One region of the Mesorhizobium sp. B2-3-11 genome, then DNA from elsewhere that is predicted to be linked to it. Evidence: riboswitches for the same ligand, from Rfam matches in the RefSeq annotation. Region 1 holds a riboswitch; each other region holds the start of a gene.
The links. Region 1 has a riboswitch for cobalamin ahead of FJ960_RS12340 (DUF1636 family protein). Riboswitches for the same ligand answer to the same signal wherever they lie in the genome.
Positions count from the first base shown of each region.

Region 2: linked by a shared signal. The riboswitch ahead of FJ960_RS18845 (DUF1636 family protein) and the one ahead of FJ960_RS12340 (DUF1636 family protein) in region 1 are both predicted to bind cobalamin.
Region 3: linked by a shared signal. The riboswitch ahead of FJ960_RS20240 (aromatic ring-hydroxylating dioxygenase subunit alpha) and the one ahead of FJ960_RS12340 (DUF1636 family protein) in region 1 are both predicted to bind cobalamin.

Region 1 covers NZ_VFVS01000007.1:142,895-153,403, reverse strand. The annotation lists gene FJ960_RS12370 (DHA2 family efflux MFS transporter permease subunit) at 35-1,570, opposite strand; gene FJ960_RS12365 (HlyD family secretion protein) at 1,873-3,048, opposite strand; gene FJ960_RS12360 (MarR family transcriptional regulator) at 3,045-3,524, opposite strand; gene FJ960_RS12355 (iron ABC transporter permease) at 3,684-4,733, opposite strand; gene FJ960_RS12350 (ABC transporter substrate-binding protein) at 4,733-5,680, opposite strand; gene FJ960_RS12345 (ABC transporter ATP-binding protein) at 5,727-6,515, opposite strand; gene FJ960_RS12340 (DUF1636 family protein) at 6,512-6,889, opposite strand; cobalamin riboswitch at 7,015-7,223, opposite strand; gene FJ960_RS12335 (LacI family DNA-binding transcriptional regulator) at 7,286-8,311, opposite strand; gene FJ960_RS12330 (Gfo/Idh/MocA family oxidoreductase) at 8,506-9,537, shown strand; gene FJ960_RS12325 (sugar phosphate isomerase/epimerase) at 9,534-10,442, shown strand.
Region 2 covers NZ_VFVS01000013.1:138,715-149,223, reverse strand. The annotation lists gene nuoF (NADH-quinone oxidoreductase subunit NuoF) at 1-497, opposite strand, end outside; gene FJ960_RS18875 (NADH-quinone oxidoreductase subunit E) at 509-1,792, opposite strand; gene FJ960_RS18870 (NADH-quinone oxidoreductase subunit D) at 1,793-2,983, opposite strand; gene FJ960_RS18865 (NADH-quinone oxidoreductase subunit C) at 2,984-3,586, opposite strand; gene FJ960_RS18860 (NADH-quinone oxidoreductase subunit B) at 3,591-4,172, opposite strand; gene FJ960_RS18855 (NADH-quinone oxidoreductase subunit A) at 4,163-4,528, opposite strand; gene FJ960_RS18850 (winged helix-turn-helix domain-containing protein) at 4,864-6,063, shown strand; cobalamin riboswitch at 6,093-6,300, shown strand; gene FJ960_RS18845 (DUF1636 family protein) at 6,338-6,772, shown strand; gene cobW (cobalamin biosynthesis protein CobW) at 6,769-7,806, shown strand; gene cobN (cobaltochelatase subunit CobN) at 7,825-10,509, shown strand, end outside.
Region 3 covers NZ_VFVS01000015.1:74,055-84,563, forward strand. The annotation lists gene FJ960_RS20200 (AraC family transcriptional regulator) at 1-626, shown strand, start outside; gene arfB (alternative ribosome rescue aminoacyl-tRNA hydrolase ArfB) at 708-1,145, shown strand; gene lysM (peptidoglycan-binding protein LysM) at 1,236-1,706, shown strand; gene FJ960_RS20215 (alpha-ketoglutarate-dependent dioxygenase AlkB) at 1,919-2,548, shown strand; gene FJ960_RS20220 (glycosyltransferase family 87 protein) at 2,604-3,827, shown strand; gene FJ960_RS20225 (hypothetical protein) at 3,846-5,408, opposite strand; gene FJ960_RS20230 (hypothetical protein) at 5,529-6,155, opposite strand; gene FJ960_RS20235 (hybrid-cluster NAD(P)-dependent oxidoreductase) at 6,249-7,349, opposite strand; gene FJ960_RS20240 (aromatic ring-hydroxylating dioxygenase subunit alpha) at 7,414-8,661, opposite strand; cobalamin riboswitch at 8,776-8,978, opposite strand; gene FJ960_RS20245 (DUF680 domain-containing protein) at 9,471-9,677, shown strand; gene FJ960_RS20250 (DUF680 domain-containing protein) at 9,749-9,952, shown strand; gene FJ960_RS20255 (DUF680 domain-containing protein) at 10,019-10,258, shown strand; gene ugpC (sn-glycerol-3-phosphate ABC transporter ATP-binding protein UgpC) at 10,338-10,509, opposite strand, start outside.

The DNA of each region.
Region 1 (10,509 bases):
CATATCGAAGGCAGGCGATGTGCTTGCCGTCGGCCTAGTCCATATGGGCGGCAGGCGCGCCGCCGCCAGCCGGCGCGGTCTTCGGCTTGCGCAGCAGGAAGACGAACGGAATGGCGACCAGCGTCATCACCATCAGGATTTTGAAGTCGTTGACGTAGGAGATCATCATCGCCTGGAGATTGACCATGCGGTCGACCTGCGACAGCGCCGTCGGATCGCCGCCGGCGGCCGCCGGCGAGACCGCCCAGAGATTGGGATTGAACGGGTTGATGAAGGCTGAGAGCTCGGCATGATTGACCTGCGTGTTGCGCACCAGCAGCACCGTCACGACCGATACGCCGATCGACGAGCCAAGGTTGCGCACCAGGCTGAACAACGAGGTTGCATCGGTGCGGTAACGGGCGTCGAGCGTGGCGAAGGCAACCGTCGACAGCGGCACGAACACCATTCCCATTCCCAGGCCCTGGATCACGCCGGAGCTGATGATCAGCCAGTTATCCATCTGCGGCGAGAAGCTGGCCATGGTGTAGAGCGAATGCGCGGTCAGGAGGAAACCGATGACGACGAGAATCCTGGCATCGATCTTGCCCATGATGCGCCCGACGACGAGCATGGAAATCATGGTGCCGACGCCGCGCGGCCCGATGACGATGCCGATGGTGACGGTCGGATAGCCGAAGATGGTCGACAGCATCGGCGGCAGCAGCGACATCGAGGCCAGGATCAGCACGCCCATGACGAAGATGAACGCCAGCCCGGTGACGAAATTGCGATCGAGGAAAATCTTCGGATCGATGAAGGGATGTTCCGACGTCACGGTGTGAATGATGAACACCCAGAAGCCGGTAATCGAAAGGCCAAGCTCGATCCAGATCTCGACCGAGGAAAACCAGTCGACCTCGCCACCGCGATCAAGCATCAGCTGCAGGGCGCCAACGCCGAGCGATATCATGGCAAAGCCGAAGAAATCGAAGCTACGCACCCGCCGGGCAACGGCCGGCAGATAGGCGGCCATGCCCAGGAAGGCGAGGATGCCGACCGGCAGGTTGATGAAGAACACCCAGCGCCAGTTGAAATTCTCGGTCAGCCAACCGCCAAGCGTGGGGCCGAGGATCGGTCCCAGCATGATGCCGGCGCCCCATATGGCCATCGCCTGGCCATGGCGCTCCTTGGGATTGATGTCGAGCAGGAAAGTCTGCGACAGCGGCACGATCGCGGCGCCAAACACACCTTGCATCAGCCGGAAAAGCACGATCGTTTCCAGGCTCCACGCCAGGCCGCACAACATCGAGAAGATGGTGAAGCCGACCACCGCCGTCAGGAACAATTCCTTGCGGCCGAAACGGTCGGCGAGCCAGCCGGTGACAGGCGTCATAATGGCGGCGGCGACGATGTAGGAGGTCAGCACCCAGTTGATGTTGTCGGGCGAGGCGCCGAGGTCGCCGGTCATGGTCGGCAGCGCAACGTTGGCGATCGTGGTGTCGAGCGCCTGCATGATCGTCGCCAGCATGAGCGCGACGGTGATCAAGCCACGATGCGGCACTTCTTTGAATGGTTCGGACGTGCTCATGGCGTAGAACTTCCAGAAGGTACTGAAACATGTACAACGGGTTTCCGGGCGGCAAAGCCTGCCGTTGAGAGGCCTTCATCGCGGTGGGACGCGATTATCGATGTGGGGGTTACATCGACTAAAAGTCTCTGATGAGCGGATGCATGCCGCCCGGAAACCTGAGGACCGACGGGTCCGTGTCGAAGACTTCAGCTTCGGCCTGACCGCGACGCGGCTCTGCCCAAACGCTGATCCTTCCCACCCCCCATCAGTCCAATCCTGCAACTCGCTTCCCCACCTGGTCCCCGCGGGCTTCCGCTGACTTACTGCGCGGGCTCGCCGGCCGTGGCGTGGCCGAAGATCGACGGCCAGCCACGTGCCACGCCGGTGTCGACGGTGACGGAGGCGCTCATGCCGGTACGCAGCGCCATCTTGGCATCGGGATCGGTCAGTTCCAGGCGTACAGGAATACGCTGGGTGACCTTGACCCAGTTGCCCGTGGCGTTCTGGGCCGGCAGCAGCGAGAAGTCCGCGCCGGTGCCGGCACCGATAGCCTTGACGGTCGCCTCGAAGGTCCTGCCCGGATAGGTATCGACCACGATCTCCGCCTTCTGACCCGGCTTCATGTTGGTCAGTTGGGTTTCCTTGAAATTGGCGTCGATCCAGGTATCGCCGGTCTCGACCAGCGCAAACAACGGTGTGCCGGAGCCGACATACTGGCCGACCTTGAAGGACGCGGCTTGATAGACAAGACCATCGGCGGGCGCCTTCACCGTGGTCTGTGCCAGGTCATAGGCAGCCTTGTCGCGCGCGGCGAGTGCCGACATCACGGTCGGATGCTTGTCTGTCTCGATATCGGGATTGCCGCCAAGCGCCGCCTTGGCGCTGACGATGCCCTGTTCGGCAACGGCGAGCTGCTGCTTGGCCTTGTCGAGATCATTCCTGGCTTCATCCAGCGAAGACTTGGCATTGATCCCTTTCTGGGCAAGATCGGCGGCGCGGTCATATTGCGACTGCGCATAGGCAACTTCGCTGCTGGCGGATTTCTCCTGCGCCATCGCCTGGCCGTAGGCGGCGCGCAACTGCTCGACATTGAGGCGCGCGGCAGCCACAGCGGCATCGGCCTGGGCAAGCGCGATGCGGTAGGGCTCTGGATCGATGGCGAACAGGAGATCGCCCTGCTTCACCGTCTGATTGTCCGATATGGCGACCTGGACGATACGACCAGCAGTGTCGGAGGCGATCGACACCTTGGCCTGCTGCAGATTGGCGTTTTCCGTTTCCTGGTAGCGCCCGCCCGTCACCCAGACATAGCCGCCGCCGACGATCAATGCCGCCGGCAAGGCGAACATCAAAAAGAAGCGACCGATGCGGCGCTTCTTCTTCGGCGCCGGCGCCGGCTGCACGAGAGGAGCGACCGCGACAGGGGCAGCCGGCTGGGCCGGCGCTTCCATCTCCACCTTGGGAGCGTTTTCTTCTACTTTAGCTACCGCGTTCATGCTGTCGCACCTTCCGCACTCTTGATCTTTTCAAGCGACGAAGCTTCGCTGTCCGTCAGATTTTGTACGATTACATCCAGCGCCCGGATCAGGACGCGCCGGTCTTCCGGCGAAACGCCGCTGAGCGATTCCTCATAGACTTCGCCAGCAAGGCTCTTGACGTCCGCATAGGCCGCGTTCGCCTTCTCGGTTGGGAATATCATGCGCACGCGCCGGTCCGCCGCGTCGGAGCGGCGTTCGATCCAGCCGCCCTCCTCCATCCGGTCGACCAGGCGTGAGACGCTGATCGGCTCGATTTCGAGCAGTTCGGCGAGCCGCGCCTGTGCAACGCCCGCCTCCTTGGCAACGCGGACCAGAAGCCGCCATTGCGCCGAAGACAGGCCGAGCCCGCTGGCGCGCGCCTCAAAGCGCTTGCGCATCAGGCGCTGCACGTCGTGGATCAAAAATCCCAATCTGTCGATGCCATCTGAAACCATGAGCGGTATATATAATAAGCGTGCTTACTATTCAAGGTGTCAGATCGCGATGAAAGGTGGCAAAAATGCGCATGGCAAGCTTGCAACCCGATCCTGGTTAGCGACAGGTGTACGCATGCCCGTGCGCAACAACGCCCGGAAGGCAACAAGGCGCCGTCTTCAAAGGCGGTTTCGGACAACCATGGTGACAACGAAGAATGCGCCGAGCGAGCTGGTGATGATGCCGATCGGCAGTTCCTGCGGCGGCAGCAGGGTCCGGGCCAGAAGATCGCTTGCCAGCAGGAGCACCGCCCCGAACAGCGCGCAGCTTGCGATCAGGCGCAGATGCAAGGAACCGGCCAGCGGCCGCGACAGATGCGGGATCATCAATCCGACAAAGCCGATGACACCGGCGACCGAGACGAGGATTGCCGTCGAGAAGGCGGCCACGAGAAATGTCGTCCTGCGCATGCGGGCCACCGGCACGCCGAGGCTTTCGGCAGCGCTTTCGCCGGCCAGGAAAGCGTCCAGCTTGCGGTGGTTCCACAGCCCGTAGGCCGCGATCGTGCCAGCGCCCACCGCACTCAGCCACACATTGTCCCAACGCGCCAGCCCGAGCCCGCCCATGGTCCAGAACAGCACCGAATGGGCCGCGCGCTGGTCGCCGGCAAAAACCAGATAATTGGTCAAGGCCGTGAACATGAAGGAGACGGCAAGGCCGGCGAGGATCAGCCGCTCCGGACCTTGCCCCCTCACCCGCGCCACCAGCAAAAGCACGATGGAAGCGGCGAGTATGCCGCCGGTGAACGCAGCCACAGGCAAGGTCCAGATGCCGAAACTGTCGCCGAGGACGGTGATGACGGAAACCGCGCCGGCAGCGGCTCCCGACGACAGGCCGAACAGGAAGGGGTCGGCAAGGTCGTTGCGGGTCACCGTCTGCAAAAGCGCGCCGACGATGCCCAGCCCGCCGCCGACACAGATCGCCAGGATCGTGCGCGGCAGCCGCAGGTCGACGACGATCCTGCCGACCGGACCCGATATCTGAGGTTCATCCAGCCCAATGGAACGGCCCAGTGCGGCGACGACATCGGCTAGAGGTGTCAGCGTCGAGCCGTAGGCGATCGACAGCAGCGCCAGCGCGACGAGCGCCACCGCGCCCGCCGTCATGGCCAGCGTGAAGCCCTTGTGCCCTGAAAGCGCGCCGGATTTGTGCTCCCGGGCGAGAGCCATCAGAACGCTTCCGGATGCATCGCCCTGGCGATCTTGCCGATGGCGTCGATGTTCGCCGGTCCTGGCGTCAGCTCGGCGTAACGAAGCGCCACGAAGCGCTCGTTCCTGACCGCGTCCGTCTCTTTCATCGCCGGGTGCGCCTTCAGGAAATCGAGCAGTTTCCTGTAACCGCCGCCGTCCTGATAATCGAGCAGGATGAGGAATTGCGGATTGCGCGCCGCCACCGTCTCCCAGTCCGCGTTGCCCCAGCTCGTGTCCATGTCGGCCATGATGTTGTCGCCGCCGGCCGCCGATATCATGGCGCTGGGGATGGCGAACTTTCCCGCGGTAAACGGCTTGTCCTCGCCGGAATCGTAAAGGAACACGCGTGTTCCCTTGGCGATGCCGACCCTGGCGATGATATCGGCGAGTTGCGCCTTCCAGCCGGAGACAAGCTTCTCTGCTTCTGCTTCCTTGCCGAAGATCTTGCCCAGCTTTTCGACGTCGCCATAGAGCAGGTCCATGGAGGCGGCCGGGCGGCTCCTGTCGAGATGGACGCAGCTTTCGGTCAGCACCAGCGTCTTGATGCCGTGCGGAGCGAGCGTGTCGGGGGTCACGTCGCCGCCTGGCTTCATGCCGTAGTACCAGCCTGCGAAGAAGAAGTCGGGCTCGACGGCGAGGAGATTCTCCAGCGTCGGATATTTCGGTGCCAGTTCGGGAATGGAACCCTGCTCTGCCTTGAAGTCAGGGCCGACTTTATACCATCCGGTGATACCGGTCAGGCCGACAATCGACGGCTGCAGCTTCAGCGCGAAGACCATCTCGGCCATGTTGAGATCATGGATGACGGCGCGCTTTGGCGGCGCGTCGAAGGTCAGCGGCTTGCCGCAGCTGTCGACGGTCACGGGGAAGGCAAAGGCCGTCGAGGCCAGCAACGAGAAGACTAGGGACAGGGCGAGGCGTTTCACGGACTTTGCTCCTTGGTTGAACCGTGTCGGATAAGGATGGATTTGGTCAGGACGGCGGTGCGGCGCGGTTCGGAAGCTCGAACACCGTCAGTTCGCGGTCCTCGGTGGGATGGCGCAGGCGAAACACGTCGATGCCGAAAATCTCGCGGATCAGCTGTTGCGTCAGCGCCTCGTGCGGCGGCGCCAGCGCATGCAGCCGGGCCTCGTTCATCACCGCCACCTTGGTGGCGAAGGGTGCCACCAGCGTCAGATCGTGCAGCACCGCGATCACGGTCATGCCGAAGCCGGCCACCAGTTCGAGCAGTTCCGCGCGGGCGCGCGGATCGAGGTGGTTGGTCGGCTCGTCGAGGAACAGGATTTTGGGCTTCTGCGCGATGGCGCGTGCAAGCTGGGCGCGTTGGCGTTCGCCACCAGACAGCGAGCCGATAGTCCGGTCGAGCAGCGGCAACAGGCCGGTCCGCCGCAGCGCATCCACGACAATGTCGCGTTCCTCGCCGCGGCGCCTCAGGCCGGCATGCGGGACGCGGCCAAGCTCGACATAATCGATCACCGCCAGCCGTGGGTCCGGCTGGTCTGTCTGGCCCACGACGGCGATATGCAGGGCCCGTTCGGCGGGTGAAATCCTGTCCAGGCGTCGCCCGCCAAGCTTCACCTCCCCCGAGCTTGGCCTGAGCATGCCGGACAACATGCGCAGCAGCGTGGTCTTGCCGGCGCCGTTGGGGCCAATGATGGCGAGGCGGTCGCCTGACGTCACCGACAGGCTGACCGCATGGATCAAATGCCGGCCATTCGCCATCGCGCCCAAGTCGCGCGCATCGAGAAGCGGCGCTGTCACCGATTGCCATCCGCCAGCTTGCCGGGTCCCGGGATGCGAGCCAGCGTCTTGCCGGCCAGGCGCGGCGGACGTTGTCCGGAATTGCACCAGCCGTCGGGAAGCGAGGCGTAGAGCCTGGCAAACCGCACGAGATCGGCAGCGTCTGCCTGCGCGTCGATCGACCCGAAGAGATAGGCGGCCTTGCCTTCCGCCTGGAAAGCCGCCGCCAGGGGACGTGCGCAACCCGCCATGCAAGCCACGCCCTCGACCGTGAAACCAAGCGCCACGTCAGGCTGGGCCGAGAGGCGGGAGCGCAACTCGGTGCACAAACCTTCGCCCGACCTGGCGCCGGTCGGCACGTCGCGGCAAAGGGTGCACACGATGATCTGGTGCATAGGCCCGGGGTGAATACGATCGATTGCGCCGTCCAACTTCCCGTCACTTTCAAAACTGGCGACGGAAGGATGTTGGTCGACCGGCCGACAAGACCGATTTCCACGTTTCCTCCCGGCACACCCCGTCCGGTCAACTCAGTGATGGCAGGTCTCCTGGCTCACGGGTCTCTGCGCAATCCTGCCTTCCCAGCCTTGCCGGCCAGTGGCGTTCCGGATCTTGCTCGCCGCTTACAGTTGCGGGGGCAGCCGCGGCCTCGACCCCAAATCGGATCTCACCGCGTTCCCTTTTCACCCCCCGCCTTTCGGCTCGGGGACCATCACGAGTCGCAGCCTAGGCCGCGCGCGGCGGCGAGGCAAGGCGATCGTTTGTTCTGCTATAACATAACCAACAAATGGTCAATCGCTGTCGCGGGCGATCAGTTCCAGCGGCCAGACCTCCCTGATGGTCTCTGGCCCGGCGGCCCCCGCAAAAGCCGGCAGCGACGCCAGCAGCATTTCGGCGAGCCGCCGTCCCATCGGCTGCAGCGCCGGGCGGAAAGCAGTCAGCGCCGGCGAGAAGTAGCGGCAGAGCGGCGTATCGACGATCACGGTCACCGCCATGTCGTGACCGGGCTTGATGCCCATCTCGGCCAGCGCCTTGCAGCCGCCAAGCGCCATTGCGTCATTGTTGAAGATAATGGCGGTCGGCGGGTCCTTGCGGCGCATCACGTGCGGTGTCACTTCGTAGCCACCGGCCTCATTGATGAAGCCGTCGGCAATCAGGCCGGGATCGACGGCGATGCCATGCCGGCGCAAGGCCTTGCGGTAGCCGTCGAGGAACAGATAGCCGAAATTCAGATCGAGCGATGGGCGGATGGCGGCGATTCGGCGATGGCCGCGTGCCACCAGCCGATCGACCGCGTCGGCGCCTGCTTTTTCGAAATCGAGATCGAGCGAGGGGTAGGCCTTGTCGCCGGAGCGGCTGCGGCCGAGCGTGGCGAAGGGGAAGCCGGCCTGGGTCAGATAGTCGATGCGCTCATCCTCGCGCCGCGTCCAGGCCAGCACAACCGCGTCGGCACGGCGCGTCTCGACGACACGCCGCAGGCGCTCCTGCTGATAGTCGCCCGGCGCGCCCATCACCACGATGAGATCCAGCCCGCTTTCGGCGAGCCGGCCCTGCAATCCAGTCAGGAACGGAATGAAGAAAGGCTCGCCGTATTCCTGGTCGCCCGGATGCGGCTGCAGCATGAAGGCGATCGAGTGGGTAGCGCCTTGCCTGAGACTGCGACCGGACTGGTTCGGCGAATAGTTGAGAGCCCTGGCCGCCTCGAGAACGCGCTGGCGTGTGTCGGCATTGACGTCGGCGCGGCCGTTGAGGGCGCGCGACACCGTGCCGATCGAAATGTTCAGGTGACGGGCAAGGTCGTGAATGCTGGACGCCAAGTGACTGTTCTCCCCCTTGCTTGGCTAGCACCGGTGGCCGCCCGGGCCAAGGCGCAACGACGATTTTCATGGGCGGCCGATTGACATTCTACGCCTTCGGGTGTGTTGTCGTAAACGTTTACGGAAAAACGTTTACGGTCACGCCGTGAACGCCGGGACGATCGGCCTGGAGGGGCCGAGAGGAGGAGCGCTGGATGATCGACGCCGTACTGGTCGGCTGCGGAGCGATGAGCAAGGCCTGGCTCGATGCCGCGCGGCAAATCGACGGGCTCGCCATTGTCGGCCTTGTCGATCTCGATGCCGACAGAGCAAAGGCCAGGGCTCGCGAATACGACCTTGGTAGTGCCGTCATCGGCACCAGTCTCGACGCCGTGCTTGACCAGACCCGACCGCAAGCGGTCTTCGATGTGGTGGTTCCCGCCGCCCGGCGCGACGTTGCGTTTTCCGCCTTTGCCCATCATTGCCATCTGCTGACGGAAAAGCCGCTCGCCGATAGCCCGGAGAATGCCCGCGCCATCGTCGAGGCCGCCCGCCAGGCCGGGCGCATCCATGCCGTCGTCCAAAACCGCCGCTATGTCGCCGATGTCAGGCGCATCCGGAGATTTCTGGACTCCGGCGCCATCGGCAAGCCGACCAGCATCCACGCCGACTTTTTCGTCGCACCACATTTCGGCGGTTTTCGCGAGGAGATGGCCCATGTGCTGCTGCTCGACATGGCGATCCACACATTCGACGCCGCCCGTTACATGGTCAATGGCGAGCCGGCCGGCGTCCATTGCCAGGAATGGGAACCGGCCAATTCCTGGTACCGACAGGGCTCGTCGGCCAGCGCGGTCTTCGATCTCGGCGGCGGCAAGGTCTTCACCTATGCGGGCAGTTGGTGCGCGGTCGGCTTCCGCACCAGTTGGGAGGGCAGCTGGCGCATCGTCGCCGAGCGCGGCAGCCTGATCTGGGACGGCCATGAAGGGTTGAAGGCGGAAATGGTAGTGCCGGGCCGCGACGGCATGTTCGACAAAATTCAGCCAATCGAGGTGCCCGCGCTCGATCCCGCCGACCGCGTCGACGGCCATCTCGGTATCATCAGGGATTTCATGCGCGCCATCGAGACCGGCACCGAGCCGGAAACGCGCGGCGCCGACAATATCAAGAGTCTGGCCATGGTCTTTGGAGCCATCGAGAGCGCCGAAACCGGACGCCGCGTGATGATCGCAAAGGAAGCACAATGATGGCAAACCCGCTCCTCGACATCAGGATCGGCACCATGGTGCGGGCCAATCTCGACGACCCGGCCGCCTATATCAAGGCAATCCTGCCGCTCGGCTTCGAGAGCATCCAGCCCTTCTTCTGGCAGACACTGGGCGGCAAGGACCTGCCCCGGCTGGCGGGCCAGATCCGCGAGGCGATCGGCGATGCCGATGTCACGGTATCGTCGCTCGGCGTGTTCGGCAATCCGCTGGAGGGCGGCGATGTCGACCGTGGCGTGCTCCAGGCCTGGGAGACGGTCATCGACAATGCGCATTTGTTCGGCGCCTCGATGGTCTGCGGCTTTACCGGCCGGCTCCGCGGCAAGCCGCTGACAGACAGCCTGCCGCGCTTTCGCGAGGTGTGGGGGCCGCTGGCCAGGCGCGCCGCCGACAAGGGCGTTCGCATCGCCTTCGAGAACTGTGCGATGGACGGCAACTGGGCTGCTGGTGACTGGAACATCGCCCACAATCCGGACGCCTGGGAGCTGATGTTCAACGAGTTGCCTGACGACAATCTCGGCCTCGAATGGGAGCCTTGCCACCAGCTCGTCTATCTGATCGATCCGATGCCGCAGATCCGCAAATGGGCGCCACGCATCTTCCACGTCCATGGCAAGGACGCGACGGTGCGCTGGGACGTCATTCGCGAGCACGGCGTGTTCGGCCGTCTGCCGTTCGTACAGATGCGCACGCCAGGCTTCGGCGACAGTGACTGGACGCGGGTGATCAGCGAATTGCGGCTGGCCGGATACAAGGGAGCGATCGACATCGAAGGCTGGCACGACCCGGTCTATCGCGGCGACCTCGAGATCACGGGGCAGGCACGCGCGCTGGAGTATCTCAAGCTATGCCGGGGAGGTGCGAGCTACCTGCCAAATCCGGCGTGAGGACCGGTCGGCGGGAGGAGCCGGCCGCAAGTGGTACTGCCAAAGCAATCGTTCAAAGGCCCCTCGG
Region 2 (10,509 bases), on a different contig from region 1:
CCGTGATGCATATAGATTTCGAAATCATAGCCCGACGTATTGTTCTTGCCGATCAGCTTGGCCTCGTAGGCCTCCTCGATCGCCCGCTGCAGCGCCTCGCGCTCGCGGATGAATTCGCCGCGTACATAGATGTAGGCGGCAATCGCGCCCATGGCGAAGCCGGCCAGGAACGCGCCTTCGACCAGCGTGTGCGGGTCGTTGCGCAGGATATCGCGGTCCTTGCAGGTGCCGGGCTCGGATTCGTCGGCATTGATGACGAGATAGCTCGGCCGGCCGTCGCTCTGCTTGGGCATGAACGACCATTTCAGGCCGGTCGGAAAGCCGGCGCCGCCGCGTCCGCGCAAGCCCGACGCCTTCATCTCGTTGACGATCCACTCACGCCCCTTGGCGACGATGCCGGGCGTGTTGTCCCAGGCGCCGCGCGCCATGGCACCGGCCAGCGACTTGTCGAAGAGGCCGTAGATATTGGTGAAGATGCGGTCTTTGTCCTGAAGCATTTTTTCGTCCCTCAGACCGGCTTCTTGCCGAAGACGCGGATGTATTCGGCGACGCCGCCCTTCGCGAGCGCCTTGGCTTGGCGGACCCAGTCGTCGCGGTCGATGCGGCCCTGGAAGGAGAGATAGCCGTCGACCCACTCTCGTTCGGCCTTCTTCCACGACGCGACCTGCGCGAAGGTGAAGATGCCCAGCGTGTGCAGGATACCCTCGATCTTCGGACCGACCCCGGAGATCAGCTTGAGATCGTCGACCGCGGCCGGCCTGTCGATACCGGCTGGACGATTCTTGTCCTCCAGCGATGGTTTTGCCGGCTTTGCGACTGGCACCTTGGCTTCCGGCGCCTTGAAGGCCGATGCCGGTTCGGCCCTGACCGTCGGTCCACTGCGCTGCTTGGAGACCTTCTCCACTTCCGGCGCCGCCTTGTTGGCATTGGCGGCCGAATGCAGCGGCGCAGAAACGCTCGCCGCCTTCTCCGTCGCCGGCGCCACCTTGGCCTTTGAAGGCGTCTTCAACACCGGGCTGGTCTCAGGCGCGTCGGTCTTCGGCTTGCTGGCATTGGACGGCGCGACAGGGGCACCAGCCGCCGGTGGCGGCACCGGCGCCGCGATGATCGCGCCGGGTGCTGCCTTGGCAGCCTTGGCTGCTTCCCGGGCCTCCCGATCGCGGGTCGACTTGAGGATAGCCTTTTCGCTCTTGAGCGTCGTCAAACCGGAGGCCGGCTCCGAGCCTGTACGGCCATTCTGCGGTCCGGGCGCCACCGAGGCCCCCTTGCCGGCATCGTAGAGATCGATGATTTCGGCCAGCCGTTCCGGCGTCAGATCCTCGAACGTGTCCTTGAACACCATGACCATCGGCGCGTTGACGCAGGCGCCGAGACACTCCACCTCCTCCCACGACAAGGTGCCCTTGTCGTTGGTATGGAACTGCTCGTGATGGATTTTCGAACGGCACACATCCATCAGCGCTTCCGAGCCGCGCAGCATGCACGGCGTGGTGCCGCAAACCTGGATGTGCGCGCGTGTGCCGACGGGATTCAACTGATACTGCGTGTAGAAGGTCGCGACCTCGAGCCCGCGAATACGGGGCATGTCGAGCATGTCGGAGATGGTCTCGATCGCCGCCTTGGTGACCCAGCCTTCCTGCTCCTGCGCCAGCATCAAAAGCGGAATGATCGCCGACTGCTCGCGGCCCTTGGGGTATTTCTTGATCCATTGCTTGGCAGCCGCCGCATTCGCACGGTTGAAGGCGAAGGAGGCTGGCTGGACGCTGGCTTCTGCGAGACGGCGGACTGACATTTAGCGATCGACCTCACCAAACACGATGTCGAGGGAGCCAAGAACGGCGGTGACGTCGGCCAGCAGGTGGCCGCGGCAGAGGAAATCCATGGCTTGCAGATGCGCGAAACCAGGTGCGCGCAGCTTGCAGCGGTAGGGCTTGTTGGTGCCGTCGGAGACCAGATAGACGCCGAACTCCCCCTTCGGCGCCTCGACCGCCGCATAGACCTCGCCGGCCGGCACGCGATAGCCTTCGGTGTAGAGCTTGAAGTGATGGATCAGCGCTTCCATCGAGCGCTTCATCGCCGCGCGCTTGGGCGGCACTACCTTGCCGTCGAGATTCGACACCGGACCGGTGCTCTCCTTGCCGAGCAGCAGGTCGACGCATTGGCGCATGATCCGCGCCGACTGGCGCATTTCTTCCATGCGCAGGAGATAACGGTCGAAGCAGTCGCCGTTCTTGCCGATCGGGATGTCGAAATCCATTTCCGAATAGCATTCATAGGGCTGCGACTTGCGCAGGTCCCAAGGCGAACCCGAGCCGCGCACCATGACGCCCGAAAAGCCCCAGGCCCAGGCGTCGGCCAGCGAAACAATGCCGATATCGACATTGCGCTGCTTGAAGATGCGGTTGCCGGTGAGCAGCTTGTCGAGGTCATCGAGCGATTTCAGGAACGGGTCGATCCATTTGCCGATGTCCTCGACCAGTTGGCGCGGCAGGTCCTGGTGGACGCCGCCGGGACGGAAATAGGCCGCATGCATGCGCGAGCCGGAGGCCCGCTCATAAAACACCATCAGCTTTTCGCGCTCGACGAAACCCCACAGCGGCGGCGTCAGCGCGCCGACGTCCATCGCCTGCGTCGTCACATTGAGGATGTGCGACATGATGCGGCCGATTTCGCAATAGAGCACGCGGATCAGTTGGCCGCGCCTCGGCACCTCGATGCCGAGCAGGCGCTCGGCGGCGAGCGCGAAGGCATGCTCCTGGTTCATCGGGGCGCAATAGTCGAGCCGGTCGAGATAAGGCACCGCCTGCAGATAGGTCTTGGCCTCGATCAGCTTTTCCGTACCACGATGCAGCAGGCCGATATGCGGATCGACGCGATCGACGACTTCGCCGTCGAGTTCGAGGACCAACCTCAAAACACCATGCGCCGCAGGGTGTTGAGGGCCGAAATTGATGTTGAAATTGCGGATGGAGGTTTCGGCCATTTACTGCTTTGCCTTCTCATCCCCGGGCAGCACATAGTCGGTGCCTTCCCAAGGGGAAAGAAAATCGAAATTGCGGAATTCCTGCTTCAGTTCCACAGGCTCATAGATCACGCGCTTGGCCTCGTCGTCGTAGCGCACTTCGACGAAACCGGTCAGCGGGAAATCCTTGCGCAGCGGATGGCCTTCGAACCCGTAATCGGTCAGCAGGCGGCGCAGGTCCGGGTGGCCCGAGAACAGCACGCCATAGAGATCGTAGGTCTCGCGCTCGAACCAGTCGGCGCCTGGATAAACGCCGGTGATCGACGGCACCATCGTCTCTTCGTCGGCCTGCACCTTGACCCGGATGCGGACATTCTGTTTCGGCGACAGCAGATGGTAGACGACGTCGAAGCGCTTGGCCCGCGACGGATAGTCGGCGCCGCAGACATCGATGATCGAGATGAACTGGCAGCGCGCATCGTCGCGCAGGAAGGTCATCACTTCGACCAGGTCGCGCGGCTCGACATTGATAGAGAGCTCGCCATAGGCGAGCACCGCGTCATTGACGCGGCCGATCAGCTTCTCGCCGAGATAGGTCGACAGTTCGGTAAGGGATGCGGCCATGGATTTACCGTTCGATCGTGCCGGTGCGGCGGATTTTCTTCTGCAGCAGAAGAATGCCGTAGAGCAGGGCTTCGGCGCTCGGCGGGCAGCCGGGCACATAGATGTCGACCGGCACTACCCGGTCGCAGCCGCGCACCACCGAATAGGAATAGTGGTAATAGCCGCCGCCATTGGCGCAGGAGCCCATCGAGATGACGTAGCGCGGCTCCGGCATCTGGTCGTAGACCTTGCGCAGCGCCGGCGCCATCTTGTTGGTCAGCGTGCCGGCCACGATCATGATGTCGGACTGGCGCGGAGACGCGCGCGGCGCGACACCGAAGCGCTCCGAATCGTAGCGCGGCATCGAGGTGTGGATCATTTCGACCGCGCAGCACGCCAGACCGAAGGTCATGAACATCAGCGAACCGCTGCGCGCCCAGGTGATCAGCGCCTCGGTCGAGGTGACCAGAAAACCCTTGTCGGCAAGCTCGTTGTTGATTTCGAGGAAGAAGGGATCGTCCTCCCCCACCGGCTTGCCGGTGTTGGGATCAATGATACCCTTGGGCTTCGGCGCGACGAGGGTGCCTGAACTGTCGTTCAATCCCATTCCAGCGCTCCTTTTTTCCATTCATAGGCAAAGCCGATGGTCAGCACTGCCAAAAACACCATCATTGACCAGAAACCGAGCATGCCAATCTTCGAGAAGGACACCGCCCAGGGGAAGAGGAAGGCTACTTCCAGGTCGAAGATGATGAACAGGATCGACACCAGATAGAAGCGGATGTCGAATTTCATGCGGGCATCGTCGAACGAGTTGAATCCGCATTCATAGGCGGACAGCTTCTCGGGATCCGGGTTGCGGTAGGCTACCAGGAAGGGCGCAGCCAGCAGCGCCAGACCGACCACCAGCGCCACGCCGATAAACAGGACGATGGGCAGGTACGAACTGAGGAGTGCGTTCATGCAGCGGCTTTCCGTTGGCGCCAATCCACGTTGATTACAGCACCGGACCTTAATGCGGAAGCGTGACAGTTTAACCGCTGAACCGTTTTAAGGAGCCTATGCTGCAACGCGGCGAGGGTTAGCGCAGCACTTCCAGTGAAGCAAGTCAAACCTTGTTCAAAACACCGAGCTGGACGGCAATCCGGGAGAAACTGGTCCCATACGCTCCTGTTTGATTTCCTTCGCCATTTACTCCACTTTTCTCTCCTGACAGGGTTGCCGCCAAAACCCTGCTAGCATTGGCTGGAATCACGCCTCGCAACGACGCCAGACAGGTCCATCAGGGACGCATCCGCATGAAGGAAAAGATCTCGCTTGCCGCCGCCCGGCGCATCGCGCTCGCCGCTCAAGGGTTTCTCGATCCCCGCCCCGCCGGCACGCCCGACCGCCGCCACTTCGCCCGCGTTCTGTCCCGCACCGGCCTGCTGCAGATCGATTCCGTCAGTGCGGTGGTTCGCGCCCACTACATGCCGCTCTATTCGCGTCTTGGCCCCTATCCCCTCGCTTTGCTCGACAACGCCGCCGTGACCCGCAAGCGCACGGTCTTCGAATACTGGGCGCATGAGGCCTCGTTCCTGCCGATCGAGACCTACCCGCTGATGCGCTGGCGCATGCAGCGCGCCGAGCAAGGCGATGAAATGTATCTGGGGCTGGCCAAATGGGGCCGCGAGCACGCCGCCTACATAGAAGAGATCTACCGCGAGGTCGTCCAGCGCGGCCCGGTCGCCGCTTCTGCGCTGGAGGGCCAGAAAGGCTCCGGCGGCTGGTGGGGCTGGAGCCACGCCAAGCATGCCTTCGAATGGCTGTTCTGGGCCGGGCGCATCACCACGGCGCACCGGCGCGGCTTCGAGCGCTTCTACGACCTGCCGGAGCGCGTGCTGCCGCAGGCGATTCTCGACCTGCCAGTACCGGCCGCCGAGGACGCGCATCGTGAATTGCTGCGCATCTCCGCCCGCGCCCACGGCATCGCGACATCAGGCGACCTGCGCGACTATTTTCGACTCTCCCCCGCCGACATGAAAGGCCGGCTGGAGGAACTGGTCGAACTCGGCGAGTTGCTGCCGGTCCGCGTCGAGGGCTGGGACAAGCCGGCTTACCTCTATAGGGACGCGCGATTGCCACGCAAGATCGAGGCCCGCGCCCTGCTGGCGCCGTTCGATCCCGTTGTCTTCGAGCGCTCGCGCTCAGAGCGGCTGTTCAGTTTTCACTACCGGATCGAGATCTACACGCCGGCCGACAAGCGCCAATACGGCTATTATGTCCTGCCCTTCCTGCTCGGCGACAGGATCGTGGCGCGCGTCGACCTCAAGGCAGACCGGCCGGCAAGTGTCCTGCGTGCCCATGCTGCTTACGCCGAGCCCGGCGCACCGCCCGATACCGCCGCTCAGCTCTTCGAGGAATTGAAGCAGATGCAGGGCTGGCTTGGCCTCGAACGCATCGAAGTGACGCCTGCCGGCGACCTGGGCCCGGCGCTGTCCGACATCGCGGTGTCGTAAGCTCGCGTTGACACCGCTGCCCGCAAGAGCCTAAATCGGATCCAGACGGTCTCCTCTCGGCAAAGGGAGGAGCCAAGAGGGAATGCGGTGCGGGATTGAAAATCCCAAATCCGCGGCTGTCCCCGCAACTGTGAGCGAAGAGCCAAGGCCGAAAGCCACTGGGATTGTCCCGGGAAGGCGGCTACCCAAGGCGATGACCCGCGAGCCAGGAGACCTGCCGTCTGGAATGCAAGTATCCGATCGCCCGGCGGGTTTTCCGGGCAAGGAGCCTGATTTGGATCGCGACAGCAGTTTTTCGGCTGAAACAATGGACATTTCGTCCGGCGAGGATGATTCCCTGGCCGGCATCACTGTCATCGTCTGCGCCTCCTGTCGCGACGAGAGCGGCTCCGACGCCCGTCCCCGGGCCGGCGAACTTTTGGCCGAAGATACGCGCCAAGCCGCCTCGGGCGACAACATCCGCATCCGCACCGTCGAATGCCTCGGCAATTGCAAACGTCGACTGAGCGCCGCGATCCTGCGTGACGGCTGCTGGAGCTATGTATTCGGCGATCTGACCACGACCAGCGGCGCCGATCTCGTCACTGGCGCGAAACTCTTCGCCACCACCAGCGACGGCCTCATTCCCTGGCGGGGCCGGCCCGATAGCCTCAAGCGCGGCCTCGTGGCCCGCATCCCTCCCCTCGACATGCTGAAAGACTTGATATGACCGCATCCGTTTCCCGCGTTCCCTGCACCGTCGTCACCGGCTTCCTCGGCGCCGGCAAGACGACCCTGGTCCGCCATCTCCTGGAAAACGCCGGCGGCAAGCGTATCGCGATCATTGTCAACGAATTCGGTGACATCGGCATCGACGGCGAAATCCTGAAAGGCTGTGGCATCGACACCTGCCCAGAGGAAAACATCGTCGAGTTGGCCAATGGCTGCATCTGCTGCACCGTCGCCGACGATTTCGTGCCGGCGCTCGACCAGATCCTGTCGCTGACGCCGAAGGTCGACCATATCCTGATCGAAACCTCGGGCCTCGCTTTGCCCAAGCCGCTGGTCCAGGCTTTCCAGTGGCCGACAGTGAAGAGCCGGGTGACCGTCGACGGCGTCATCGCCGTGGTCGACGGTCCCGCACTTGCCGAAGGCCGCGTCGCCAACGACATGGACGCCCTGCAGGCGCAGCGCGCGCAGGATGAGAGCCTCGACCATGACGACCCGGTCGAGGAAGTGTTCGAGGACCAGATCGCCTGCGCCGACCTGATCATCCTGTCGAAGAGCGACTTGATGGATGCCGCCGGCTCGGCCCGCGCCAACGCCATCATCAACGAACACTCCGCCCGCGCCGTGAAGATCGTGCCGACGTCTCATGGCAAGGTCGATCCCTCGGTGCTGCTCGGGCTCGGTCTCGCCGTCGAGGACGACATCGAGAACCGCAAGTCCCACCATGACGGCGCATTCGACCATGAGCATGACGACTTCGACACGTTCATCGTCGACATTCCCTCGATCTCCAATCCCGACGAACTGGCAAAGCGCGTCGCCGCGGCCGCCGAACAGGAGAACGTGCTGCGCGTGAAAGGCTTTGTCGAGGTCGGCGGCAAGCCGATGCGGCTCCTGCTGCAGGCCGTCGGCCCGCGCGTCAATCATTACTACGACCGGGCCTGGACCGCCGGGGACAACCGCCGCTCGCGCCTCGTCGTCATCGGCCTCAAGGGGCTGAACCGTCCGGCGATCGAACGTATCCTCGCCGGCTGATTTCAGGCACGGGCCGCGATGCACATCCTCACCACGACCTCCGCCTCGCTCGACGACCTCGCCGAGCCTGTCGATCTCCGGCAGGCGCCGGCGGATATCGTGGCCTTGTCCTTCACCGACAGCGATCTCGCCGGACTGGCGGCGGCATGGAAGGCCGACGCCGATCGCCTGCCGTCGATGCGGCTCGCCGCACTGCGCGACCTGCGCCATCCCATGTCCGTCGATCTCTGGATCGACAGCGTCGCCCGCCATGCCAAGGTCATCATGGTGCGCATCCTCGGCGGCTACGACTGGTGGCGCTATGGCTGCGACCAGCTCGCGGCAATCGCCCGCGAGCGCGACATAAGACTGGCGCTGCTTCCGGGTGAAAGCCATGACGAGGATCTCAGGCTGATCGAAGCCTCGACGCTGCCGCGCGCCGAACTCGACGGCCTGCTCGGCTATTTCCGCGAGGGCGGCCCGGCCAATATGAGCACCCTGGTGCACAGGCTGGCAGGCCTGGCTGGACAAGATATGCCCGTCGCCAGTCCGGTCAGCGTGCCGAAAGCTGGTTACTATCAATCTGGATTGGGGGTCGCAGAACAGCCGGACCTTTCAAATGCCAGCACTCCCATCATCCCGATTCTCTTCTACCGATCGATGCTGCTTGCAGCCGATGTCGCCCCGATCGATGCGCTGGCCGAGGCTTTACACTCCCAGGGACTGGCACCGGTCCCGATCTTCGTTTCCAGTCTCAAGGATCCGGTGTCCCTGGCGTTCGTCGAAAATACCATCGCATCGCTGAAACCCGCCGCCATCATCACCGCGACCGCTTTCGCTTCTGGCGCCGAGCCCGGCGTGGAAACCCTGTTCGACCGCGCCGGCGTGCCTGTCTTCCAGGTCATCGTCGCCACCACGCGCCGCGACGTGTGGGAAAACAATCAGCGCGGACTGGCGCCCGCCGACCTTGCCATGCATGTCGTGCTGCCCGAACTCGACGGCCGCATCCTTGCCGGTGCCATCTCTTTCAAGGGCGAGAGCGATGTCGACGCGGCGCTGGGCCACCGCGCCTTGGCCAACCGGCCGGAACTGGATCGTGTTGAGCAAGTGGCTAGCCGCGTAGCGGCCTTCATCCGTTTGCAGCAGACCCCGCGCGCCGAACGCAAGCTGGCGATCCTCATTCCCGATTATCCCAGTGCTCCCGGCCGCACCGGCTATGCGGTCGGGCTGGATGTGCCGTCCAGCGTGATCGCCATGCTGCGGGACTTGAGCGAACAGGGCTATGCCGTTGACGCGATACCGCAAACGCCGCGTGAATTGCTGGATTTGCTGGAGCGCGGCGACTGTGGGCTGAGGCTGGACGACTATCACTCCTTTTCGACAGAGTTGCTGGCAACGGCAATTGCTGCGGTAGAGGCTGCTTGGGGCAGAGCGGAAGATGAGACAGGTCTTCGCGAGGCGCCCCCCTCCGGCAGGACAGAGGGGGGCGCCTCGCGAAGGCCTTCGCTATCAGGCAAAAAGCACTTCGCCTTCCGCGCCGCGCATTTCGGCAACATCACCGTCGCACTCGCCCCTGACCGTGGCCGTTCCGCGGACCGCCGCGCCGACTACCACGATCCGACGCTGCCTCCGCGCCACGCTTTGATCGCGTTCGGCCTGTGGCTGCGCGAATCGCTCGGCGTCCACGCTCTCATCCATGTCGGCGCCCACGGCACGCTGGAATGGCTGCCCGGCAAGACCGTCGCGCTTTCGCAAGCCTGCTTCCCCGAGATCGTCACCGGCTCCCTGCCCGTCATCTATCCCTTCATCGTCTCCAACCCCGGCGAAGCGGCACAGGCCAAACGGCGCATTGCCGCGGTCACGCTTGGTCATCTGCCGCCGCCGCTGACAGGCGCCGGACTGGACGAGGACCAGCACAAGCTCGAACGGCTGGTCGACGAATATGCCCAGGCCGACGGCCTCGACCGCCGTCGTCGTGACCGGCTGGCGAAACTGATTGTCGAAACCGCGCAAAAGACCGGCCTCGCCTCCGAAGCCGGCGTCGCCGAGACCGACGCGCCCGACGAAGCACTGCGCCGCATCGATGCCTGGCTCTGCGATCTCAAGGATTTTGCCATCAAGGACGGGCTGCATATCTATGGTCGCGCCCCAGACGACGAGCCCGATCCCATGCGCCGGCAAAGCGCGGAAGCCGAGAAGGCCGCGCTGCTCGCCGCGCTCGATGGCCGTCACGTCAAGGCGGGCCCGGCCGGCGCGCCCGCGCGCGGGCGCTCCGATGTCTTGCCCACCGGCCGCAACCTGTTCACATCGGACCCGCGCACCATGCCGACCCCGACCGCCTATGATCTCGGCAAGGCGGCGGCGGAAGAAGTGGTGCGCGCCTACATGCAATCGCATGGCGATTGGCCGCGCTCCCTGGTGACAGACCTCTGGGGCTCGGCCTCGCTGCGCACCGGCGGTGAGGAGATCGCGCAGGGCCTTGCGTTGATGGGCTGCCGGCCGCAATGGGATACCGCGACCGGCCGCATCACCGGCATCGAAGTGTTGCCGCCGGCGACGCTCGGCCGCCCGCGCGTCGACGTCACCTGGCGCATATCAGGCCTGTTCCGCGACATGTTCCCGACCCAGATCGCACTGATCGACGCCGCCGCCAACGCCGTTGCAGCGCGCGACGAGGACGAATCAGAAAACCCGCTCGCCGCCAGGACCCGCGCCGACGGCAAG
Region 3 (10,509 bases), on a different contig from region 1:
TGCTTGCGGTCTATGTTGAGTTCGATATGCAGATGGCAGCCGAGCTCCACATGCAAGCGCAGATGCATGCCGGACCGGCGAGCGGCAGACCGCGAGGTCTCGTTTCAAGCAGGATGGCCCCCGAAATGGAGGATGTCCTGCTGCGCCTTCTTGTGGCGCTTCGCAGCCCCGTTGAAGCTCTCGTCCTTGGTGACGGCATTCTGCGCGAACTGCATTACCGGGTGCTGGTCGGCCCGCAGGGCGGTGCAATGATCGCGGCACTGCAGCAGAAAGGCACGTCCGGAAGGATCATCCAGAGCCTGGCCTGGTTGCGACAAAACTACAGTTCTGAAATTTCGATCGGCGATCTGGCAAAAGACGTGGGCATGAGCGTTCCTTCCTACCACGTCCATTTCAAGAGCCTGACCGGCAACAGTCCAATGCAGTACGTGAAAGCGATACGGCTCCACGAAGCACGATTGATGATTGCAAGCCAGAACAAGACGATCGCAGAGGTCGCGGCTTCGGTGGGCTACGCGAGCCCGTCTCAATTCAGCCGCGACTTCAAACGGCATTTCGGGCGCACGGCGTCGGAAGAGACGAAATGGGTCCGTCGCCATCTTGGCGAAGCCGCCTGGGTATCGTGATCAGGATCATCATATTTGAGTTAGGGGCTGGGCTTTCGATCGGGCCTTTTCTTTTTCGGTCCGCCGCGCCATGACTGCGGCATGCCGATCGACGACGACATCATCATATCGGGCGAAGCCGTGATCCACCCGGGCGACCTGCACGAGGATTTCATCCGCTCGTCCGGTCCCGGCGGCCAGAACGTCAACAAGGTGGCGACGGCGGTGCAGCTTCGCTTCGACGCGCAGAACGCGGAGGGCCTGTCCGAGCGCGTGCGCGAGCGGACCATAAAACTTGCCGGCCAGCGCGCCACCAAGGACGGTGTCATCGTCATCGAAGCCGGGCGCTTCCGAACCCAAGAACAGAACCGCGCCGATGCGCGGGCGAGGCTCACGGCACTGGTCGCCAAGGCCGCCGAACCACCGCCGCCGCCGCGCAAGAAGACACGGCCGTCGAAAGGCGCGGTTGAGCGACGGCTGAAGAGCAAGGCGGGACGCGGCACGATCAAGAAGCTGCGCGGCCGGGTGGAGAACGATTAAGCACCACACCAGGCGCGTGTACAAAACGGCTTCCCATTTCGCATCGCAGATGCGAGGTTTCCCCATTGCCACAGCAAGGGAGACCTAGAGATGGGTATGTTCGATTTCGTCAAGAACGTCGGCAAGAAGCTCGGCATCGGCGGCGACGAAGAAGCCGCACCCACCGCCGACACGCTCAAGAAAGAGCTCGATTCACACAAGCTCGGTACCGATGGCGTGCAGGTCGCCGTCCAGGGCGATACGGCGGTGCTGAAGGGTGTGGTCAAGGACCAGTCGATCTTCGAAAAGGCGGTCATTGCCGTCGGCAACACATTGGGCGTCTCCAAGGTGCAGGCTGACGAGTTGCAGGTCGCGCCGGCTTCCGGCACGGCGGCCCCTGCCAAGGAGCCGACCTTCTACACCGTCCAGAAGGGCGATAATCTCTGGAAGATCGCCGAAAAGAGCTATGGCAAGGACCAGGGCGCCAAGAACACGGTCATCTTCGAGGCCAACAAGCCGATGCTGACCCATCCCGACAAGATCTATCCGGGCCAGGTCCTGCGTATTCCCGAGCTTGGCTGAGCCACAGGGCAGAAATCAGTGCGCCGTGCGTCCGAAAGGCCGCGCGGCGTTGCATTACCAGCGGCGCTTCGTCTTATTCGTCAACCGCCATTGGCGAATGGAAAGACGAATTCGGCGCGCGGCATCTGGCAAAAACCACGACGGCTTTCGGGTCGCCGTTTTCGTCCGCTGGTGGCATGCTGGGCTCCGAACCATTCACATGAGCCAAATCCATGCTCGTTCTGCCCAAGGGCGTACGCCACATGCCGGCCCAGCTGTCCCGCGCCGTCCAGGAGGCGCTGGTCGAGGAGGTGAGGAGCATCGTCCAGCAAGCGCCGCTGTTCGTGCCGGCCATGCCGCGGACCGGCAAGGAGATGAGCGTGCGCATGACCAATTGCGGTCCGCTCGGCTGGGTCACCGACAAGGAACGCGGCTATCGCTACCAGCCGACGCATCCACTGACCAGAGAGCCTTGGCCGCCCATCCCCGACAGCCTGCTCGACCTGTGGCGGCAGGTGTCGGGTTATCCGAATCCGCCAGAGGCCTGCCTGGTCAATTTCTACACGCCTGATGCGAAGATGGGCCTGCATCAGGATCGCGACGAGGCCGATTTCTCGGCGCCCGTCGTCTCTGTCTCTCTGGGTGACGATTGCCTGTTCAGGGTCGGCCAGACAACGCGCGATGGCGCTACCAAATCGTTCAGGCTGAAAAGCGGCGATGTCGTCGTGCTTGGCGGCGAGGGTCGCCTTGCCTTCCATGGCGTCGACCGCATCTACCCTTCGACCTCGGCGCTGCTCAAAAACGGCGGCAGGATCAATCTGACGCTGCGGCGGGTGACGAAGCCCGATGAGGCCTCCAAATAAGCCGATCTTAACGCGCGTCCCCTATCAAGACTGCCAGGTCTTGGAAAACAGCGCAATGGCACCAGTCAACCAGACTGCCCCCTTTCGATCCGATATCCGTTTCGCGGCACTTGTGCTGTGCACCGGGATTCTGATCGGGCTGCGTTATCACCTGGGATTGTGGACATCCGACGAGCGCGGCTTGTCCGTGGTCAGCCACGGAATGCCCTATTGGGACTTCACAAACCTGTGGGCGGGCGGACGCATGGCGCTCGACGGGCATGTCGCGTTCCTGTTCGATATGGACAGCTATCGCGCAACCCTGCGGCGGATGTTTTCGCCAGACCTTCCCAACCAGGAGTGGAGCTACCCGCCCAGCATCCTGATTTTCGGCGCGCCGCTCGCGCTGCTGCCGATATTTCCCGCCTATCTCGTGTGGACCTTGGGCACGGTCTTTTGTCTCTGGCTGGCCCTCCGGCCGCTGCAACTGGGCAAGGCTGCCGAAGCAGCCATCCTCTTTTGTCCGGCCGTACTGATCGACGCGGCCTTCGGCCAGAACGGCGCCCTGACGACGGCCTTGCTCATCGGCGGATTGGCGGCGGTGCCGAAGCGGCCGGTCCTGGCAGGGCTGCTCTTCGGCCTGCTGACGGTAAAACCGCATCTCGGCATACTGGTGCCGTTCTGCTTGCTGGCGATTGGCAACTGGCGCGCCATTGTTGCCGCCGCGCTGTCGTCGTCGGCCCTGTTCGTCCTGACCGGCCTGCTGCTTGGCTCCGAGGTCTGGACGCTGTTCTGGACCGAGACCCGTCCCCTGATGACGGCGATTCTCGAGGCTCCCTACCCGCAGCCCTATCAGTCGAATGCGGCGACCATGTTCTTCCTGGCTCGTGCGTCCGGTCTGGGACTGACTGCGGCCTATGCGCTGCAAGCCATTGCGACGGTCGCGGCGATCGCAACGGCGATCTGGACCTGGTTGCCATGGCGGCGGGTCGAGCATCGCGAACGGGTCGTGCTCACCGCCGTGCTGGCAACGCTGGCGACGCCTTACGGCTACAGCTACGATACGATCGGCCTAGCCGTTGCCGTCGCCTATCTGTTCTCGACGCGCAACGCCATGCCGAGGATTTTTCTGGCACTGATCTGGCTATACCCGGCTATCGCGCATCTGGTGAACAATGCCGGGCTTGGCATCGGCGTGCTGGTACCGCTGTTCCTGTCGGCATGGATGCTTGCCGACATAATAGCCGGCGAGCGCGGGCCCACGGTTGGCGGCACGCCAGGCATCGACATGCCGACGTAGGACGCTTGGTTGCGATACCTATTGGCGAGCTTTGACGTCGGCGCGGATGAGCAGGGTCACCGACCCGTTCTGAAGCAGCGGGCGGTAATCCGCCAGGCTCTTGGCGATTGCGATATTGTCCCTCAAAGGTATTGGCGCACGCGGCTCCGCCGTCCCGTCGTCGACCACAATGTCGGGCCGTTTCGCGGCAAGTTCGCCGGCGATCGCCGCGGTATATTGCTGGCGCAAGGTCTCCAGATCCAGCCGTTGGGCAGGGTCCTGCGCCAACCCGATGAGGATCTCGGCATCACTGACCATCCAGGCGGAGGGGTTGCGTGCCACGACACGGGCGCCAGTCATCCGGGCGAGCGGATTGCCGGCCTGCAGCCGCGAGCCGATCGACATGAAGGTTGGATGGTCGATTACGCGGCTGACGGCGACCGCCGCGGCGTCGAGACCGCCGCGTGGCTGAGTGAATGCCAGACCTTGTTGCGCCACGACCAATTTCACGATCGAAAACAGCCCAAGCGCGGCCCCAAACATGGCCGGCAGGGGCAGGCTTCGCAATGGTTTCAACCTGATAGACTGCAGCATCAATGCCAGGACGCCGACTGTCAGGAACGGCAGCGCCTGATACGTCCACCCCTTGCCCATGATGACGAAGGCAGGGACATAGGCCGCTCCAGCCAAAAGCAGTATTTGCGCATCGCGATGGGGCCGACCGGGATAAGCCATCACCAGTGTGGCCCCTGCCATGGCCGCGAACATAGGGATAGGCCATAGCATCAACATGTCCATGACCGGCATCCGCATCGGCAAATAGACTTGACGCAACAAGGGCAGCACCTCGGCGAAGAAAGGCTGCATGAAAACAGCGAGTGCGATCAGATAGCCAACGGTCAGAATACCACCGACCACACTCTCGGTCGTAAAAAGCGGACGCAGCGAGCGTCGCTGTAGCGCAATCACAAGGGCCGGCAGCGCCAGAGCCAGCACGCTGTAGGGTGGTTTGATCATCACGAAGATACCGGCGCCGACACCGGCAACCATCCGCTCGGCGATGCTGCCGGCACGAAAATCCGCCGTTCGATCACGTGCCGAAAGCAATGCCAGCCACGGCAGCAAGGCGATCACGGCAATCTGCTCGCGCTGGCCGAAATCCGGCGGAAACAGGAACAGCACGACAAACACCGCCGCCGGAATGATCCAGACGCACCGCTTCAGAACCTCGTCGGTCCGTGCAAGAATGCGAGCCGAAAAGCAGACGGAAGCAGCCGCGAGTGCCGCCACGCCCACACTCACCCAAAATTCCGCCGACAGCCCGGTCAGGCGTTCCATGGCGAGGAAAGGCAGATAGAGCCAGGTTGAAAAAGGTGGATTGCCCTCGGCGATATCGACGTAAAGGCGTTCGCCGTTGAGGACACGGTCGCCAACCGTCAGCAGCCAGGACACGTCGACATTGCTCGGCACCACGATGAGCGAGACGACGACCGCATAAATGGTGATCAACAGCGTTGCGACAACCGGCCCGACAAGTCGAAATACAGCCTTGCTGGATTTCAAGCTCGCCGGCTTGCCCTGAGCAACGAGCGGGGCATTCATGCAAATGGCTTTCATCACCGGAACAACCAGTATCGGTGAGTTTCTAGCAGCCAGCAGTTAAGGGCGTTCTAACCTGGCGGTTGAACGCCATTTGACCGCTACAGATTGCACGGCGCGTCGCTATCGGCCTGGATGCTTGCCGGGATCAGGGCCGCGAACGCGGGAACCGGCTGCAGGCGCGCCGATGCGGCGCCGGACCGGCGGAACGCTGATCCTGACCGTGATGTCCAGCATCATCTCTCCCACCGTCGGCGGGCAAGGTACGGTCTGCAAGAAGACCAGGGGCGACGGTCCCTCTGGCGGCTCGCGGCGGGTCGGTCCGCCGCGCCATGCTTTGCCGCGCCATGCCCTGGCGGGCGGCTCCTGCCGCAGCCGGCCGCTCTTGCGTCTCAGCCGCAACTGCTTGGCAAAGCCGCGCGACAGCCAGGCCAGCCTGCCGAAATCGGTTCGCGGCTTGGCCTGCAGCACCGCCGACCAGCGCGAAAGGCCGGTGAGGTCGGCCATGTCAAGCACGCGCGCCAGCACCCTGTCCGGCACCGCCGCGCCAATATCGAGCGCGAGGTAGGAGAGCGCCACCGCCGCGGCCACGGCAAGGCCACGCCTGGCGACAACGTCGAGGAACACGTCCCAGTCGACATCGCCGGCGCGAATGGCTACAGCGCAATCGACCAGCCAATCGCTGTGCGTGTGGGCGTCGAGCCCGCCATGCGCGATGGCGAGCGCGATGCGGTCCGCAGGCGACGGCACCAGCACGCCGACGCCGCTGAATTCGGCCGCCGCCGCTCGCCGCCAGATCCCTGGTCGTCCTCGTCGCTTTGCTGCGAACCGTCATAGGGCGGATCAAGCCTCGATTTCCAGTGCCGACAGTGGCTTTGAACAGCAGGCCAGGATGAAGCCATCATCGATCTCGTGATCGAGGATGCCGCCATTGTGGCTCATCTCGACGCTGCCGGAGACTTTCTTCACCTTGCAAGTTCCGCACAGGCCGAATTCGCAGGCCGCCGGTATCCGCACGCCCGAAGCACGCGCCGTCTGCAGCACGGTCTGGCCGGCGACACAGTCGGCGTCGACGTCCGAAAGCGCGAAGCGGATCGGCGTTGCGGCTTCGACGGGGACAGCCACACCGTCCTGCGCCGGCGCCGCGAATGGCGCCGGGATTTCCTCAACGGTCGGCGCGGCAAAGCTCTCCTGATGGTACTTTGCCATGTCGAAGCCGGCGGCTTCGAGCATGCCGCGCACGGCGCGCATGAAGGGATCGGGGCCGCAGCAGAAGATTTCGCGTTCGCGGAAATCGGGCGCCAGCAGTGGCAGCCGGATAGCGTCGATGCGGCCCATATGGCCATACCAGCCCTCGCGGCTCGACCGTTCCTCGATCATGAAGCCGAGCGACAGGCCCGGCATGTGGCCGCCGAGCAGCTCCAGCTCCTTGCGGAAGATGATCTCTTCCGGGCGCCGCGCGCAGTTGACGAAGCCGACATCGGTCCATGGCGCGCAGTCGTTCAGCCAGCGCAGCATCGACATCATCGGCGTCACGCCGGAACCGGCCGAGATGAACAGATATTTCGCCGCCGGATGGCTGTGCAGTGAAAAGTCGCCGCCTGGTCCATAGGCCTTGACGTGCGAGCCGGGTGCCAGGTGATCGAACATCCAGCGTGTGCCAATGCTGCCCACCTGCGCCTTCACCGTCACCGCGATCGAGAATGGCCGCGACGGTGACGATGACAGCGTATAGGTGCGCATCAGCGGCCCGTCCGGTGTCGGCAATTCCAGCGCCACGAACTGGCCCGGCTTGTAGCGGAACCAGGTCTGGTTGTCGGAGCGGAAGGTGAAGGTCTTCACGTCGGGCGCCTCGTCGGTGACGCCGGTCACTTCCAGCACCTGCAGCCTGTCGTTCCAGGGCGCCATCTGGTCGAGATGGCGATAGAGGCCGAGGTCCGTCATCGCATTCATCCTCTTGTCCCTTTTGTTCTGCGCATGCCCAAAACCGCCGTCTTTAGCGATATGCCTAGGCAACGCTGCGCAGGGCCGGCCGGCCGCCTTCGGCAAGCCGTGGCCCGATGAAGGACGCGTACCACTCGACGAACTGGATCACGCCGCCCTCATGCAGCTCCGAATAGGGGCCTGGCTCGTAGGCCGGCGACAGGATGCCGAAGGCGTTTTCCTCGACGATGCGGCGATCCTGGTCGTTGGTCTCGGTCCAGACATGGGTGAGTTCTGCGAGATCGTAATCGACGCCCTCGACCGCATCCTTATGCACCAGCCATTTGGTCGTCACCGCCGTTTCCGTGGCGCTGATCGGCAGCACCCGGAAGGTGACGGCGTGGTCGCCCAGGATGTGGTTCCAGGTCGTCGGATAGTGGTAAAGCAGCAACGAACCGATGCGGTTGGTTGAAACGCTGTCGGAAAGGTTCCTCTCGACCGCGCGCTTTCCCGTCATCGTATAGCTGACGGCATCGCGCAGCAGCGGTGCGCGGGTCGCGCGATACTGGCCGGCCGGATCGATGCGGAACTTGCTCGGCAGGCCGGCCGCTTCGCATTTCGCCCAGTGCGCCAGCATCTCCGGATCGCTGTCGGCGCCTTGCACGCCGGTCACCGTCGGTGCTTCCGGGAAGGTCTTGCAGAGTTCGGGATGATTGCCGGCGCAATGATAGCATTCGCGGTTGTTTTCCCAGACCAGCTTCCAGTTGCCCTTCTCGATGATGGTGCTCTCGAAGGCGACTTTTGCCTCACACAGCCGGTGCGGCAAAAGGTAGGGCTCGATCATCACCCGCATCGGCGCGAAGTCGGCTGGCTCCTTGGCCAGGCAGATGAAGACATAGCCGGCGACGCTTTCGCAGGCGACCGGCTTCAGCCCGAACTGGCTCTTGTCGAACCCATCGGCCATCTGGCGGGCGAACAGCAGCCGGCCGTCGAGCTCGTAGGTCCATTGGTGATAGGGACAGACCAGCTTGGCGGCCGTGCCCTTGTCGGAATTGCAGACGCGGCTGCCGCGATGGCGGCAGGAATTGTGGAAGGCGTTGATCTTGCCCTGCTGATCGCGCACCAGCACGACCGGATAATCGCCGATCTGCACGGTGATGAAGCTGCCCGGCTTGGGCAATTCGCAATCATGGCCGATGAACAGCCAGTCGCGATACCAGATCAACTCCATGTCCAGCTTGAAGTAGTCCGGGTCGGTGTAAAAAGGCTGTTCCAGCGAAAAGTCTTGTCTGCGGCTGCTCAAGAGCCTCAGCATGTCGTTGCGCGCGTCCATGTCCTGTCCTCAGTTTCAAGGACTGAACTGGTGGTGATTGAGGAAGGACTGGGCGCAGATCGGCGAAAAGCCGGACAAACACCATCCGCCTCTTGACCGCCCACCGCGATCAGTCGAGTTCTAGCGATCTCGGGCTGGTTTCCGGGCTCTGGAGTTGTCCTTGCGGACCATCGCGACACCTTCCCAGGCTTTAGCCCAGTGGTCTCCCGTTGCGACTTGAACTCCACCACCGTTGCGGGGGCAGCGCCGGAATCTGACCGGCTTCCCAATTCTCCGCTCCGTCGTCACGCAGCGGCACCTGAGATGCCTGATCTAATCACGACAGGCTTTGCGACATCGGCACGAAAGCGACATCGCATCCATGCGGCGCGACACGCATGCTGGATCGTCATGACAGGCTTGTAGCCGTTGGAATCGCCTTCTGCCGCCAAGCCGCGCCGGCACCGTCTTCGACCCCTTTGCCGGCAGCAAATAGGTTAACAGTTTCAAAAAGTGACTATTAGAGGAGTCTAAAATCGAACCGAACGGTTCGTTTCTGTTGACGGTGCGTGCAAGATGCTGTGAACGCCGAGCCTCCGACACAGTTGGTGATCAGGATGCTGTTTCAAGGTAACCAGCTGATATCACAAGAGAAAATAAGAGATGCGGAAAGCGCTGGTACAATTTCAAGTGGTGGAGTCATGGTCCACGCTGAACAACTTCGTGATTGGAAACGGCAAGGGTGCTCTCCCACATCGGGGCTGTCCGAACGACGCGATTTAATCCCAAGACACGCCGCTAGATGGACGGAAAAATACTGGAGTACCAAAATGAAAAAGATCATTCTCACTGCCGCCGCCCTTCTGGCTGTTTCCGGCAGCGCCTTCGCTGGTAGCGACAATTACGGTTCGAACGGCGCCAACCAGCCTGCTGCCGCGGTGGACAGCTCGTACACCGCTTCCACCTCCACCAAGACGTCGGAGCCGGGTGCTCAAACGCCTGCTCAGGGCAGCGATCGCAACCTCTTCGGCCGCTAACGGCCTGTCCCCACGGACGGCGGGCTTGCCCGCCGATCCGGTAGAATTCAAGAAATTCAGGAGTGTCTAAAATGAACAAGATCCTTATTGCCGCCGCCGCCGTTCTGGCCATTTCCGGCAGCGCTTTTGCCAGCGACAACTATGGCTCCAACGGTGCCAACCAGCCTGCCGCCGCGGTGGACAACTCGTACACCGCGTCGGTCGACAAGTCGGCTCCTGCCAGCCAGGAGCCCGTCCAGCACGGCGCCGATCGCAACCTGTTCGGCAACAACTAACATCTCTTCAAGCAAGGACGGCGCGCTCAGCCCGCCCCTTGAATTCGAAAAAATCGGAGTACCGAAATGAAAAAGATTGTTCTTACCGCCGCCGCTCTTCTGATTGCCGCTGGCAGCGCCTATGCCGGCAACGACAACGTTGGCGGCACCGACATCAACAAGCTGGCGACCGTCAACGTCGACACCTCGCATACGGGCTCGATCCGCAAGAGCGAATCGCCCGTCTACAAGCTGCTCAATTCGTCGGGCGACGTACAGAAGTCCGCCCCTCAGGGCGCAGACCGCAACCTCTTCGGCAACAACTAACCAGCCGTGGTAATATACAAAAGAGAGCGGCGGGCTTGCCCGCCGCTCTCTTTTTGCGTTGTCGAGACAGCTTGTAGTCTCAGGCGGCTTTTGCTTCCGCTTCCTGCAGGGCGAACGACCGTCCATTCGCATCGAAGATATGAAGATCTCCGGCATTGGCGGTCAGCCGCAGCGTCGAGCCGCGCTTGACCTCGACATTGCCCGGCAACTTGGTCACCAGCGGCAGGTCGGCACGGCCGATGTCGATATAG